Linked DNA regions of Prochlorococcus marinus str. MIT 0917. The main gene of each other region encodes a partner of the protein of the gene in region 2 in a complex. Links are inferred from orthologs where the notes say so. Each region holds a gene or a part of one and is shown on either strand. Other genes may lie near its edges. The genes, in order: mnmG and mnmE.

What was found.
Region 1: the proteins of mnmE (region 2) and mnmG are in contact, whole or in part, in a solved structure (PDB 9HIP), measured with the Escherichia coli proteins. The link is inferred for Prochlorococcus marinus str. MIT 0917 from one-to-one orthologs.

What each region holds. Positions count from the first base shown.
Region 1 is NZ_CP114784.1:1,245,304-1,254,580, reverse strand. Bases 3,146-6,086 are described here. They hold mnmG (tRNA uridine-5-carboxymethylaminomethyl(34) synthesis enzyme MnmG), read right to left. Parts: upstream 5,631-6,086; coding sequence 3,660-5,630; downstream 3,146-3,659. Other genes in these bases: dnaB (replicative DNA helicase), read right to left, coding at 5,665-6,086; O5637_RS07155 (chorismate lyase), read right to left, coding at 3,146-3,654. Outside these bases: NAD-dependent DNA ligase LigA, read right to left, coding at 1-1,351; O5637_RS07170 (hypothetical protein), read right to left, coding at 1,370-1,792; O5637_RS07165 (SprT family zinc-dependent metalloprotease), read left to right, coding at 1,911-2,462; O5637_RS07160 (RNA helicase), read left to right, coding at 2,527-3,060; more of O5637_RS07155, read right to left, coding at 3,067-3,145; more of dnaB, read right to left, coding at 6,087-7,083; rplI (50S ribosomal protein L9), read right to left, coding at 7,141-7,599; O5637_RS07135 (acyl-CoA desaturase), read right to left, coding at 7,643-8,572; O5637_RS07130 (hypothetical protein), read left to right, coding at 8,652-9,277. UniProt on the Escherichia coli protein: NAD-binding protein involved in the addition of a carboxymethylaminomethyl (cmnm) group at the wobble position (U34) of certain tRNAs, forming tRNA-cmnm(5)s(2)U34.
Region 2 is NZ_CP114784.1:1,584,007-1,587,254, forward strand. Bases 316-3,248 are described here. They hold mnmE (tRNA uridine-5-carboxymethylaminomethyl(34) synthesis GTPase MnmE), read right to left. Parts: upstream 2,513-3,248; coding sequence 1,118-2,512; downstream 316-1,117. Other genes in these bases: nadC (carboxylating nicotinate-nucleotide diphosphorylase), read right to left, coding at 316-811; O5637_RS08840 (DUF2062 domain-containing protein), read left to right, coding at 2,583-3,038; O5637_RS08845 (RelA/SpoT family protein), read right to left, coding at 3,099-3,248. Also shown: more of nadC, read right to left, coding at 1-315. UniProt on the Escherichia coli protein: Exhibits a very high intrinsic GTPase hydrolysis rate. Involved in the addition of a carboxymethylaminomethyl (cmnm) group at the wobble position (U34) of certain tRNAs, forming tRNA-cmnm(5)s(2)U34.

The DNA.
Region 1 (9,277 bases), 340 kb from region 2 along the record:
CTGGGCATCTAGAATTAACACATTTAGTTATTGCTTCATTCTCTTCTTGAATTAACTTGGAATTACATGCTGGGCAGTTTTGAGGAAATTTTACTAATTTTGCATCAACTGTTCTAAATTCTTTTATAACTCTAATAACTTCAGGAATAATTTCTCCAGCTTTTCGCACAATTATTGTGTCTTCATAATGAAGATCTAAAGAGGCAAGTCTGTTTGCATTATGAAGAGTTGCACGATTCACAGATGTTCCTGCAAGCTCAATAGATTCAAACTCTGCTACTGGTGTAACAGCACCAGAGCGACCTACTTGGAAAATTAATTTTCTTAACTTAGTCGCTTTCTCTTCTGCTGGATATTTGACAGCTATGGCCCATCTTGGAGCTTTATGTGTAGATCCTAGGATGTTTTGCATGTCAAATTTATCTATTTTTACTACTATTCCATCCGTGGCATAAGCTAAAGAATCTTTTTCGATTTCCCAATACTTGTAATAGCTATTTGCTTCATTTAAGTTTTTTTTTGTTTCATATGTAGTATTAACTTTAAAACCAATACTTTTTAAAAATTCAAGTGATTCAGATTGAGAATTTGGTTTTTTCAATTCTTTATCATTTGGCTCCCAATTTTCTGGTAAATAAATACTATATGCGAAGAAGTCAAGTTTTCTAGATGCAACTATTTTTGGATCTAATTGTCTTAATGTTCCTGCACAGGAGTTTCTAGGATTTGCAAAGGGTGGTTGATCAGTATTTTTTCTCTCAATATTGAGTTTATTAAAGATATTATTTGGCATGAAAGCTTCTCCTCTGATTTCAATCCAAGAGGGTGGATTTTTTAATAATAAACTTAAAGGAATTGTAGAAATTGTTCTGATATTAGTAGTGATATCTTCTCCAGTTTTTCCATCTCCACGAGTTGCTGCTTTAGTTAAAATCCCATCTTCATATCTTAGCGAAATAGCATTTCCATCAATTTTTAATTCACAAATTAGTTCTGGATTCTCATCTTCCTTGAGATCTTTATTTCCTGAACTTATTAATTTTCTGATCCTTGTGTACCATGCTTTTAATTCATTTATATTAAACGCATTATCTAGGCTTAAAAGTGGAATATTATGATCAACATTTTTGAATCCTGTAGAAGGGACACCACCTAATCTTTGGGAAGGGCTATCATCAGTAATCAAAGATGGGTGAATATTTTCAATTTCAATTAATTCTCTATATAGTTGATCATAAACAGCATCGTCTATCTCGGGTGCATCTAATACATAGTAGGAGTAATTTGCTTTATTGAGTAAAGCTCTAAGCTCTTTTGCACGTTCATAATGTTGATTCAAGTTTGAATTCACTTCTCACATTTAGCTTCATTATGTATTGGCTTTCGCAATACGATCTATTTGCCAATTTTCGTTTATTTTAATAAAAGTGAAGTCCAGTGGCATTTCATTTTTCTTATCTTCTGATTTCAAGCTTAGTGTGAGCATTATTTGATTATCTTCTATTCTTGGTCGCCCCGACTTCAAGTTTCTATATCGATTTAATTGCAAGCTACCCAAAAATTTGATGAATTCTTGTCTATTGACATGTGTTTTATAAGCTTTTGTCGTAAGTCTATAAGCCCCATCTATTCGGCCAGCTGCAATCTGATCAAAAAACTTTTTCACAAGAGGGTTAATGCCTCTAGCACTGATGACTAGCTTGATTGCGTTAAAAGTCCAAAAAAGGAGAAGTGCGCCAACTCCAACCAAGAGAGCTTTTAATCCAATTGCTTTGATAAGAGCACTATCCATTTTTTTAATTCCGTTTAGTTATAGATTCTGACTTATTAGCCATGAGATTAGCTTGTTTGTTATTGATAGTTAGACAGAATGTTATCGGAATAATAATGCTAACGAGTTCTCGGTATCAATGTCTTTAATACCTGTTCTACCATTATTTCTTGAATTAAACAGACAACATTTTCAGAACTCTTTGTTCGAGAATGGAGTTCCCAGAGTCTCTCTTCGTTGGAGTGATGGCCGCATGCGTACTACGGCTGGGATCTATAGAAGTAAAACGAATTTCTTCGGAGTGAAAGCTAGTGAAATAATTTTGTCTAGACCAGTATTGGAACATCTTCCCCGCAAAGCATTGATGAGCACCTTATGCCACGAAATGATTCATGCCTGGATTGACCTTGTTCTGAAAGTTGAAGAGGCACATGGACCTAATTTTCATAAACGTATGGCAGAGATAAATTCCGCTCAAACTGATTTCCAAGTAACAGTTCGTCACTCGTTCCCAATATCAAAAAGACTCCCAAAATGGGTGGCAACTTGCCCTTCATGTGAAAGAAGTTTTAGTTATCGACGTATTGTTAATGGCGCTGCCTGCCGCAGTTGTTGTAATAATTATTTTGGCGGTAGATGGGATCCAAAATTCGTACTTGAATTTCAACCTTTTTCTAGAAGTAACAATTAATTTTTTGAATAATTTCAACTTTACGGTGATTCACTTGTTGGTTTGAAAGCGTTAAATTTAAAAGATGAGCTCACATAACAATCGTAATCAAATTCGTCAGCGATCTAGAGCACCCCTTGATCGCAGAATGGATAAATGGATACAAACTGGAAAACAGGTTGTAGATGGTGTTTCGGGTAATCGCCCTGGTAAAAGAAGGGGAGGGTGGCAAGATAAAGAGACTTCAGCAAATTTCGAAAAAGTTGGTCGTTGGATGGAAGAGAAAATTGATTGGTTTTTTGAGGATGATGACGAGTGGTTGGAGAATGAAGACTTTGAGAATGAACCGCTTAAGGAAAGCACAAACAATACAAAAAGACCCTTAAGTGCTATTTCCTTAAGAGCTCCTAAAGCTTTACCACCTCAGATGGAAGTAAGGAGAAACAATTCAGACGAACTGGATGAATGGCCAGATGATCAATCTTTTAAATTAAATAAGTGGAAAAGGAAAGATAATTTAATTAAGCAAAATGAACTCGATTTAAACGATTCTTTCCTAGATGAACGAACTCCTCAAAGAAGAAAAAACATACCAAGATCTAGTCGAAGAAAATATTAGCTGTTGTTAAAAAGCCTTTCTTGGTATTGGTCCTAACCATTTTTCTAGTTTTGGGCTGAAAACTTCTCTAATTACAGTTAATTCTTTTTGTTGACGAAAAAATCGATAATGCCTACTCCAAAAAGGACCATCTTCATTAAATTCTGCTTTCAGCCAATTTGCATGAACTAATCCCAATCCGTCAACTTCTCTAAAAAGCTCTGAGCGTCCTTGGGTCAAGCTTTTCCAGATTGGTTGATCCTTATTTTGCAGATTTTTTTCTGCTTCTTCATAATTCCACCAGCTTTCAGCCCATGCCAGGGTTAAGTCTCCACACGTAAGCCAAACTTGTCTTCTTATCAAAGGTGGCTCTAGCTCATGCACTTCTTCTGGGACTCCATTTTGATTATTATTTTCCATTGCCATAGATATCACCTTTATGGCAACTTCATGCCCTGTTAAAAGCTTGAGATGCCTGGTTGGGCTGCCATCACCCAATAGCATTAATTGCCATGCTCCAGAGAGTTTATAATTCCCTTTGCCTGAAAGAACACTTTCTTTCGATGCTTTCCAAATAACTTCAGGAGAAGGTAATTGAGATTGATGTGAATTCACTTTTATCAGCTTGTTTTTTGCATTGGATCTTTGCTTGCAGATTTTTTCATTTGTTCTATTTTTAACCATACAAGAAGTGCAGTGAGGTCTGCTTTGCTTACACCAGGAAGTTGAGCAGCATGTCCAAAACTTTTTGGCTGAGAAATTGTTAATTTTTCTCTCGCTTCTTTAGAAAGAGTTTTGATATTATTATAGTTTAAATTTTTTGGTAATAACTTTTTACTTTGCTGTTTTAATTGATTTATTTGAGCTTTTTGTCTTTCTAAATAACCGGTATATTTAATATCTATTTCAACTCCTTCTTCAACATCTAAGGGAATACTCTTAGTTGCTAAATTATAATTAATTAGGTCTTTATAGTGAATATTTGTTCTTCTTAGGAAATTGGCTAGTGTTATTGAACCTTTAATAGCAGTTCCAGTTGAAGAATATATTTCTTTTGCACATTTATCGCTTTCTTTAATGCGATCTTTTTCTAATCTTATTTTCTCTTGATCGATTAATTGTTGCTTAGTATTAAAGATTTTCCACCTTCTTTCATCAATCAACCCTAATTTGTAACCGAGTGGAGTCAATCTCCTATCTGCATTATCACCCCTTAAAATTAATCGATATTCACTTCTACTAGTTAATACTCTATATGGCTCCTTTAAATCTTTTGTAACTAAATCATCAATCATAGTTCCTATATAACTACTCTCCCTTTCGAAAATAATGCCTTCTTTATCGTTGACTAATCTTGCAGCATTTAAACCTGCTACTAAACCTTGTGCAGCTGCTTCTTCGTATCCTGTTGTTCCATTTAGTTGCCCTGCACTAAATAAACCACTTATTCTTTTTGTTTCGAGTGTTGCTTCCAATTGTGTGGCTGGTATGTAGTCATATTCAACTGCATAAGCGGGTCTCAGCATTACACATCTTTCTAAGCCTGGTAGAGTCCTTAAAAGTTCTAATTGTAAGTTTTCGGGCAGTCCAGTTGAGAAACCTTGTACATACATTTCTGGAGTATCTCTACCTTCGGGCTCCAAGAAAATCTGGTGTGAATCTTTGTCAGCAAAACGTACAATTTTATCTTCAATGGATGGGCAATATCTTGGACCTTTACTATTAATAAAACCTCCGTAAATAGGAGTTAAATGAAGATTTTTTTTAATAAGTTGGTGAGTTGCTTTTGTTGTTCGAGTGATATGACAACTCATTTGTTCTCCACTTTTCCAAGAAAGAGGATCAAAAGAAAAGAATTTATCTGAAGCATCGCTCAATTGCTCTTCTAGGGAGTCAAGATCAATAGTTCGTCTATCGATGCGAGCAGGGGTTCCTGTTTTTAAACGATCAGTAGTAAAGCCTAAAGTTTGTAATTCTTCAGTTAACCCTTGAGAGGCCTGCTCTCCTGCTCGACCTGCACTCATAGATTGATTGCCAATCCAAATTCTGCCTCCTAAAAAAGTTCCTGTTGTAAGTACAACTGCTTTTGCATGAAAAATAGTTCCAAAATAGGTTTTAACTCCCTTTATAAATCCAATTCTCTCTTGAATTTCTGATGTGTTTTTTTCAATCTGATTGGGATAATGTTCAATTTCTAGCCCAGTAACCATTGCCTCTCTAATCTTTAAATTTGGCGTATTTTGAAGGATTTTTAGCATTTCATGTGCATATATTCGCTTATCTGTTTGTGCTCTTAATGCTCGAACTGCAGGTCCTCTGCTTGCGTTAAGGATCCTTTTTTGAAGAGCTGTTAGATCGGCTAATTTCCCGATAATCCCTCCCAGCGCATCAACTTCATGAACCAATTGACTTTTAGCTGGTCCACCTACTGCGGGGTTACATGGTTGCCATGCGATTCGATCTAAATTGAGAGTAAATAAAACTGTATTCAATCCTAATCTTGCTGAAGTCAATGCAGCTTCGCAGCCTGCGTGACCACCTCCTACAACAATTACGTCAAAACTTTCATCTGAAGATTGTTTAGTAATCATCAATTAAGCATTTAGGAATTTAATTTTCGAACAATTAAGCAGCAAGATTTCTAAATCTAGTGAATTGGGGTTCAAAAAGTAATTTAACTGTTCCAACCGGTCCATTTCGGTGTTTTGTCACGATAACTTCTGTAATTCCTCTATCAGTAGTTTCTGGATTGTAATACTCATCCCTATAAATCATTAGAACCAAGTCCGCATCCTGTTCTATTGAGCCAGATTCACGTAGATCGCTAAGCATTGGTCTTTTATTGGTTCTTGATTCAACTCCTCTACTTAATTGAGATAAAGCGATTACAGGGACTTTAAGTTCTCTTGCCATACCCTTAAGACCTCGAGTAATTCTTGATATTTCTTGAACTCGATTATCTGGCGAAGTACCTTCCATGAGTTGTAGATAATCAATAACAATTAGTCCCAGCTCTTTACCTTGTTCAGCAATTAGGCGACGACATAAAGACCTCATTTCAAGAACACTTGAATTTGGTTTGTCATCAATGAAGATTGGTAATTGCCCAAGTGTATTAATACCTTGACCAAGTAATGGCCATTCATCTTGTTGCAGTCGTCCTGTTCTTAATCGACTGCTTTCAATTCCTACCTCGCTTGATAGCAATCTGTAAGTTAGTTGCTCTTTACTCATTTCAAGACTGAATACACAAACAGGTAGGTCATGAAGTTGCGCTACGTTTTTAGCGAGATTAAGAACAATTGAAGTTTTTCCCATTGCTGGTCTTCCTGCAACAATGATTAGATCGCTCCTCTGAAGTCCTTGTGTCATTGCATCCAGATCGTAAAAATTAACTGGTATGCCTGCCACTGATGTACCAAGTGATCTACTTTCTATTTCATTGAAAGTCTTTGTCAGAATTTCTGCAGTAGGCGTTAAACCTTTGGATGGTTGCTCTTGGCTAATAGCAAAGATCTTTTGTTCAGCTTGATCAATGGCTTCTTCCATTGGAAGGCTTTGATCAAAGCCTAATTTGATCACATCATTTCCAGATTTAATTAATTGCCTGCGCAAAAATTTATCGCTAATTAATTTAGCAACTTGTTCGATTGAAGCTGTAGATGTAACCCTCTCAACCAGTTCAACTAATCGGTTGTTTCCTCCCACTTTTTCTAAAGAATTTGTATCGGCAAGCCAAGCGCTCATTGCTGTTAAATCTGTAGGTTTGCCTTGGCTATGAAGCATTAATGCTGTTCTATATATTTCTCGATGAGCAGAAATGTAAAAAGCTTCAACTTGTAGCAAATCAGCTATTCGTCCTATCGCATCAGGATCCAATAAAATTCCACCCAGAACAGATTCTTCTGCTTCCAAATTTTGTGGTGGTATTTGGTCAGGTTGAGCTTCAAAACGAGGCTTTTCAATTTTGGAATTATTAAAAGCTCCAAAATCTCTACCTTGTTTTGAAAAATCCCCGTTATTTGAAGAGGGGGTGATTATCATTTATTGCTTGTTGGACAAGGACACCTACTTTGGCTTGTTCGGGCCAAGATGCAACTATTAGTAACTTGTAACTTCAAGGTTTATCTCAGCATTTACTTCGTTGTGAAGTTTGATTTGCACTTTATATTTCCCCACACCATGTATCTCAGGAACCGATATGTCTCTACGATCTATGTCCTTTTTAGTAGCTTCTTTTATCACTTCTGCTACATCTCCATTAGTTACTGTTCCAAATAAGACTCCGTCTTCTCCTACTTGTTTTTTGACCGTAAATCTTCCAATTGTTGTTAGAGCTGTTTGGAAATCAATAGCTTCTTGTTTTTTAGCTGCCTCTTTTTCTGCTTGTTTTGCTCTTCTGTGTTCAACTTGTTTTAAAACAGTTGGAGTAACCGGTAATGCTTTTTTGTTGGGTAATAAAAAGTTTCTGGCAAAGCCAGGAGCAACCTCAACAAGGTCACCATCATTGCCAAGACTTTTTATGTCTTCGTTTAGAACAACTTGAACTCGCTTAGGCATGGATCGAAAATGAATTAATGCTATTTAATTGTTGTTAGTAATATTACGACGCGATAGGGAGTCTAATTTTTTTCGCTAACCCAATTGCTTTCAAAAATCGTATGTGTTGCCAGGTTAGATCTATTTGATTTCTTTGAAGGCCGTGCTTCGCTGAATTAGGAAAAGCATGATGATTATTGTGCCACCCTTCTCCAAATGTAAGCGCTGCCACCCATTTATTATTTTTGGAATTATCTCCACTCTCATATGCAATAGAACCCCAACAATGAGTTGCTGAATTAACTAGCCAAGTTATGTGATAAACAAAAACCAGTCTTAGAGGAATTCCCCATAAGACCATTGCCCATCCTCCAATACCAGCTGATTGGCCAATTAAATAAAGCGTCGCGCCTAAGGGTAGTTGCAAAAGTAAAAAATTTTTATTTAAGAAGCGATAGTAAGGATCTTTGATTAAATCTCCAGAAAGTCTTGGAACGGCTTTCATGGCAGGTACATCTTCAAACATCCATCCCATGTGACTCCACCAAAATCCTTTATTACTGTCATGATGATCAGCTTCAGTATCGGAAAAAGTATGATGATGCCTGTGAAGACCAACCCAATCGATTGGTCCATGTTGGCAACTTAATGCTCCACAAGTTGCGAAAAATCTTTCAAGCCATTTTGGAACTTGAAAAGATCGGTGTGAGAGAAGGCGATGATATCCTGTGGTTACTCCTAAGCAAGCAGTTACCCAATATAAGAAAATAAATCCAGAAAATGCTAACCAACTCCAAAATTTAGCTTGCAAAGTAAATATTGTTAGAGCGTGTATTGTCAGCATGAATATGACTGTTCCCCATCTTCTTCTGGCCCTTTGGTTATGAATCCTTCTTGGTACATGTCCTTGGAGCTTCTTCGATGCAGCCATGGCTTTATCGGCAGCAACTGGTTTTTTTAATGGAGCCGAAGCCTCGATTAAACTTGAAACCATTAGTGATCCGTCTACTTGGTGTATATAATATACGATAAGGATCCTAACCAGGCCTATCTATCAATCTTGAATGTGATTTGTGACCTCTAGTTTTCGGGACCAATTGACTGCAGGTAGAAGGGCTATGGCTCACCTAGTGCATGTATGGCATGAGCGCAATGGCTGGTCTCATAAAGTTCTTCCTGCTTTGGCTGAATGTTTGGATCTAGGAAGAGTTCATAGTTCTCAAATTTCAAATCTAAGAAATGGAAAACTTGTATCTCCCAGCCCTGAAGTATTTTTTGCTTTGGGGAAGGTAAATCAAGTACTTTCTCGTGGGTTAGAAAATATAGAAAGTCATATATTGAGCGTTCATCCTGAGTTGCATAGATCGCTTCAAGAGTCAGCTATCGCTGTTGAAGGAAATGACAATAATCCTCTTTCTGCAGGTGATTTTTTTGAGATTTTTGTTGGTTTAGCGTCTTTGCCTTCCTCTTTTGATTGGTTTATTGAGGATGCAGAAGCCCCTGTGCTTAGCGCCGCTTTGGCTGACTATTTATGTAAAGGAAGGTCGTGGAGAATGTGTAGAGAACAAGTTATGTCTGCATATCCAGTCAGTAAAAAGCAACGTAGAGACAGGTTTGAAGCAGTTATGGCGGGTTTAAAAGATTACACAGCCGAAGAACTTGATGGTGAATTGCTAGATTTACATGCAACTAATAAATT
Region 2 (3,248 bases):
TAGTTGAGATTAGATCAATACCTGTGAATATATAGTCTGACAAATTATTTGGGTTGATTCCTGAAACTTCAATAACAATATTTTGTGAGACGTATTTGGAATTACTAGTTTTTGAAAGTTGACGTAATTCTGGAACTAATTTCTCTATAGTTTGAATAGACATTTCATCAAGTAAAATACCATCAGCACCTGCCGCCACAGCTTCTTTCGCTTGGGAGGGGGTTTCTGCTTCGACTATTATTTTTTTTGTCCATGGAATAGTAGTTTTTAAGATTTTGAGACTCTCGCTAATCCCCTGAGACCATGCAATATGATTCTCTTTCAACATGGCAGCATCATCTAATCCAAGTCTATGATTAATTCCGCCACCACAATGAAAAGCGTATTTTTCGAAAATTCTTAGTCCTGGAGTCGTTTTACGTGTGTCTGCTAACTTCACATTGGATCCTGATAGTTTATTTACCAGTAAAGCTGTCGATGTAGCAATACCAGAAAGATGCATGGCTACATTAAGAGTTACTCGCTCTCCTGCTACTAAGGAAGAGGATGGCCCTTTTAATTCTAGGAGTTTTTGATTCTTGTCAAACTTTTGACCATCCTCCAAGAGAAGTTGAATATCAACTTGGGGATCAATTTTTTTAAATATTAGTTTGACAAGATCTCCACCACAAAAAGTGCCATCCTCTTTTGCAAGCCAATGAGCTGATGCACTGCTGTCGCTGAGCACAAATCTTGTGAGGTCTCCATCGCCAAGATCTTCTTCAATCCAGGTATCTAATATTTTATGTAGTTTTGGTGAGCGAAGATCCACAATACAACAAATACATTCATTACTATACCAATCCTGAAAGCATTTATAAAAAATATTATTCTCTATTTTTTAATTTCATTTACTTATAATTTTCTTAAATATATTTAAGAAAATAGAAATTTTTTAATATTTTTTCTTTGTGATACGTTAAACATATGCTTTAATTAGCTTAATCTCGACTGTTTGTATCAAGTGGACGTAGTTCATAGTGTCAATATTATGGTTGCTCTATTGATTGGAGGAGTTTGCTATTACTTATATTATATTTTTACAATTGATAATAACTAGACGATGAAAATTGCTTGATTATTTACCAATACAGAATTTTGAAAATATATTATCAAGTAAGCTTTCTGTTAAATCCTCTCCTGTTACTTCTCCTAAATAATTAATAGCTTGTCTTAAATCGATCGTCCAGAAATCCCATGGTAGCTTTTCATCAAAAACTTTATTAATATTTTCCAGGGATTCCAAGGTTGACCTAGCCAGATCAACTTGTCTTTCATTTAGAGCAATATCCAATCCATGCGTTTTAGAAGAACCACATATTTTTAGTAGATAATTAATTAGATTGTCTTCTCCATGTCCGGTTTTTACACTTATAATGACTAGATTTTCTTTTTCTAGTATATATTTTGGAACTTTTTGAAAAGATTGATTATTCTCTAAATCAGATTTATTGCCTACAATCAAGATTGGAATATTTATGGGTAATTGTTTTAGTATTGATTCGTCCTCGCTATTCCAACCGTTTGAATAATCAAAGATTAATATGATGAGATCAGCTTGGAATAAAGATTTTTTAGTTCTAGAAATACCAATTTTTTCGATGATATTTGTAGTTTCTCTTATACCTGCTGTATCAATAAAAGTTACTGGTATTCCCTCTAAAATAATCTCACTTTCCAAAAGGTCCCTAGTAGTTCCAGGTAGCTCAGTCACAATGGCTTTTTCTTGCTTGGAAAGCCTATTAAGTAAGGAGCTTTTTCCTACATTAGGTTTACCGGTCAGTGCAACTTTTAAGCCAGAACGAATCCAAGATCCTCTTTTAGCATTATCAATTAGCTCTTTAAGATCTTTTTGGATTGCGATAATTTTATTTTTTACCTGTGTTTCATCTAAAATTGGAAGATCTTCTTCAAAATCTATTCTTGCTTCGATTTCCGTTAGTTGCTCTATCAATCGTTTTCTTATTGAATGAATCGTAGTTTGAATATTTCCTTCAATTCCATTAATAGCGAGCTCTGCTGCTTTTCTACTTCTTGCTGCCACTAGTTCACTAATTGATTCTGCTTGGGTCAGGCTTATACGACCATTCAGTACTGCTCGTTGACTAAACTCACCTGGTTCTGCTCTTCTAACGCTTGGGATATCAAGTATCCTTTCAAGGATCTTTTGGACTGTAATTATGCCTCCATGGCAATGAATTTCTACTACATCTTCACCTGTAAAGCTTCGCGGCCCTTTCATTATTAGTATTAATACTTCATCGATATATATTGTTTGATTTGCTTCGGTTACATGTCCGTAAAGAACTTTGTGAGTGCTCCAATCGTGCGTTCCAGGAATATGAACAATAGTTTTAGTTATCTCAATGGCCGAGGAGCCAGAGATCCTAATGACAGCAATACTTCCTTGCCCGGGAGCAACGGCAGTCGCGATTGCAGCAATAGTATCTTCAGTAGGGGAAAACGAATTCATTAATCAATAATCACGCAATCTTCACTAAGATCAAATCTAGGTTTCTGTTATAGACCAAGATTTTTTAAATATGAAAAAAATCTTCCTAAATCTAATACAAAGAATTCGTAAATTTATCGCTTGGCTCTGGAATCAGGAAGGTTCTCCTTCTCAGAGAGCATTAGGATTGGCCGTGGGGATATTTAGTGGTTGCTTTCCATTCTTTGGTTTGCAAACCTTGATGGGTGTGTTTTTAGCAAAAATCTTCAAGGGCAATAGCATTTTGGCGGTTGTTGGAACCTGGATTAGTAACCCATTTACTTATGTTCCTCTTTATTATCTTAATTATAGACTAGGCTCTTTAATACTAAATAATGACAAAAATATAGTAGATTTTAGTCATATAACTACTAATGAGTTGTGGTTACAAGGTTGGTACTTGAGCTCTAGACTGATAATCGGCTCGATATGTATGGGCCTTTTGTCTGGAATGGTTGGTGGCCTGAGTCTATATTTTTTACTCAAGAAACTATCTAATAAAATTTAGATTTATATATACTTAATATTATTTATTAGTTTTTAACAGTCTTTCAGATTATTTATTTAGTTAACTAATTCCTGTTCTAGCGATATCTAAGACATCAACCATTGAACGTATTTGATTGATAGTAATTTCTAATTGATTAACACTTTCCAGTTCAACTCTAAGGTCTATGCATGCAGGTTTGCCATGAGATGTCTTAACTCTTGCATCGAT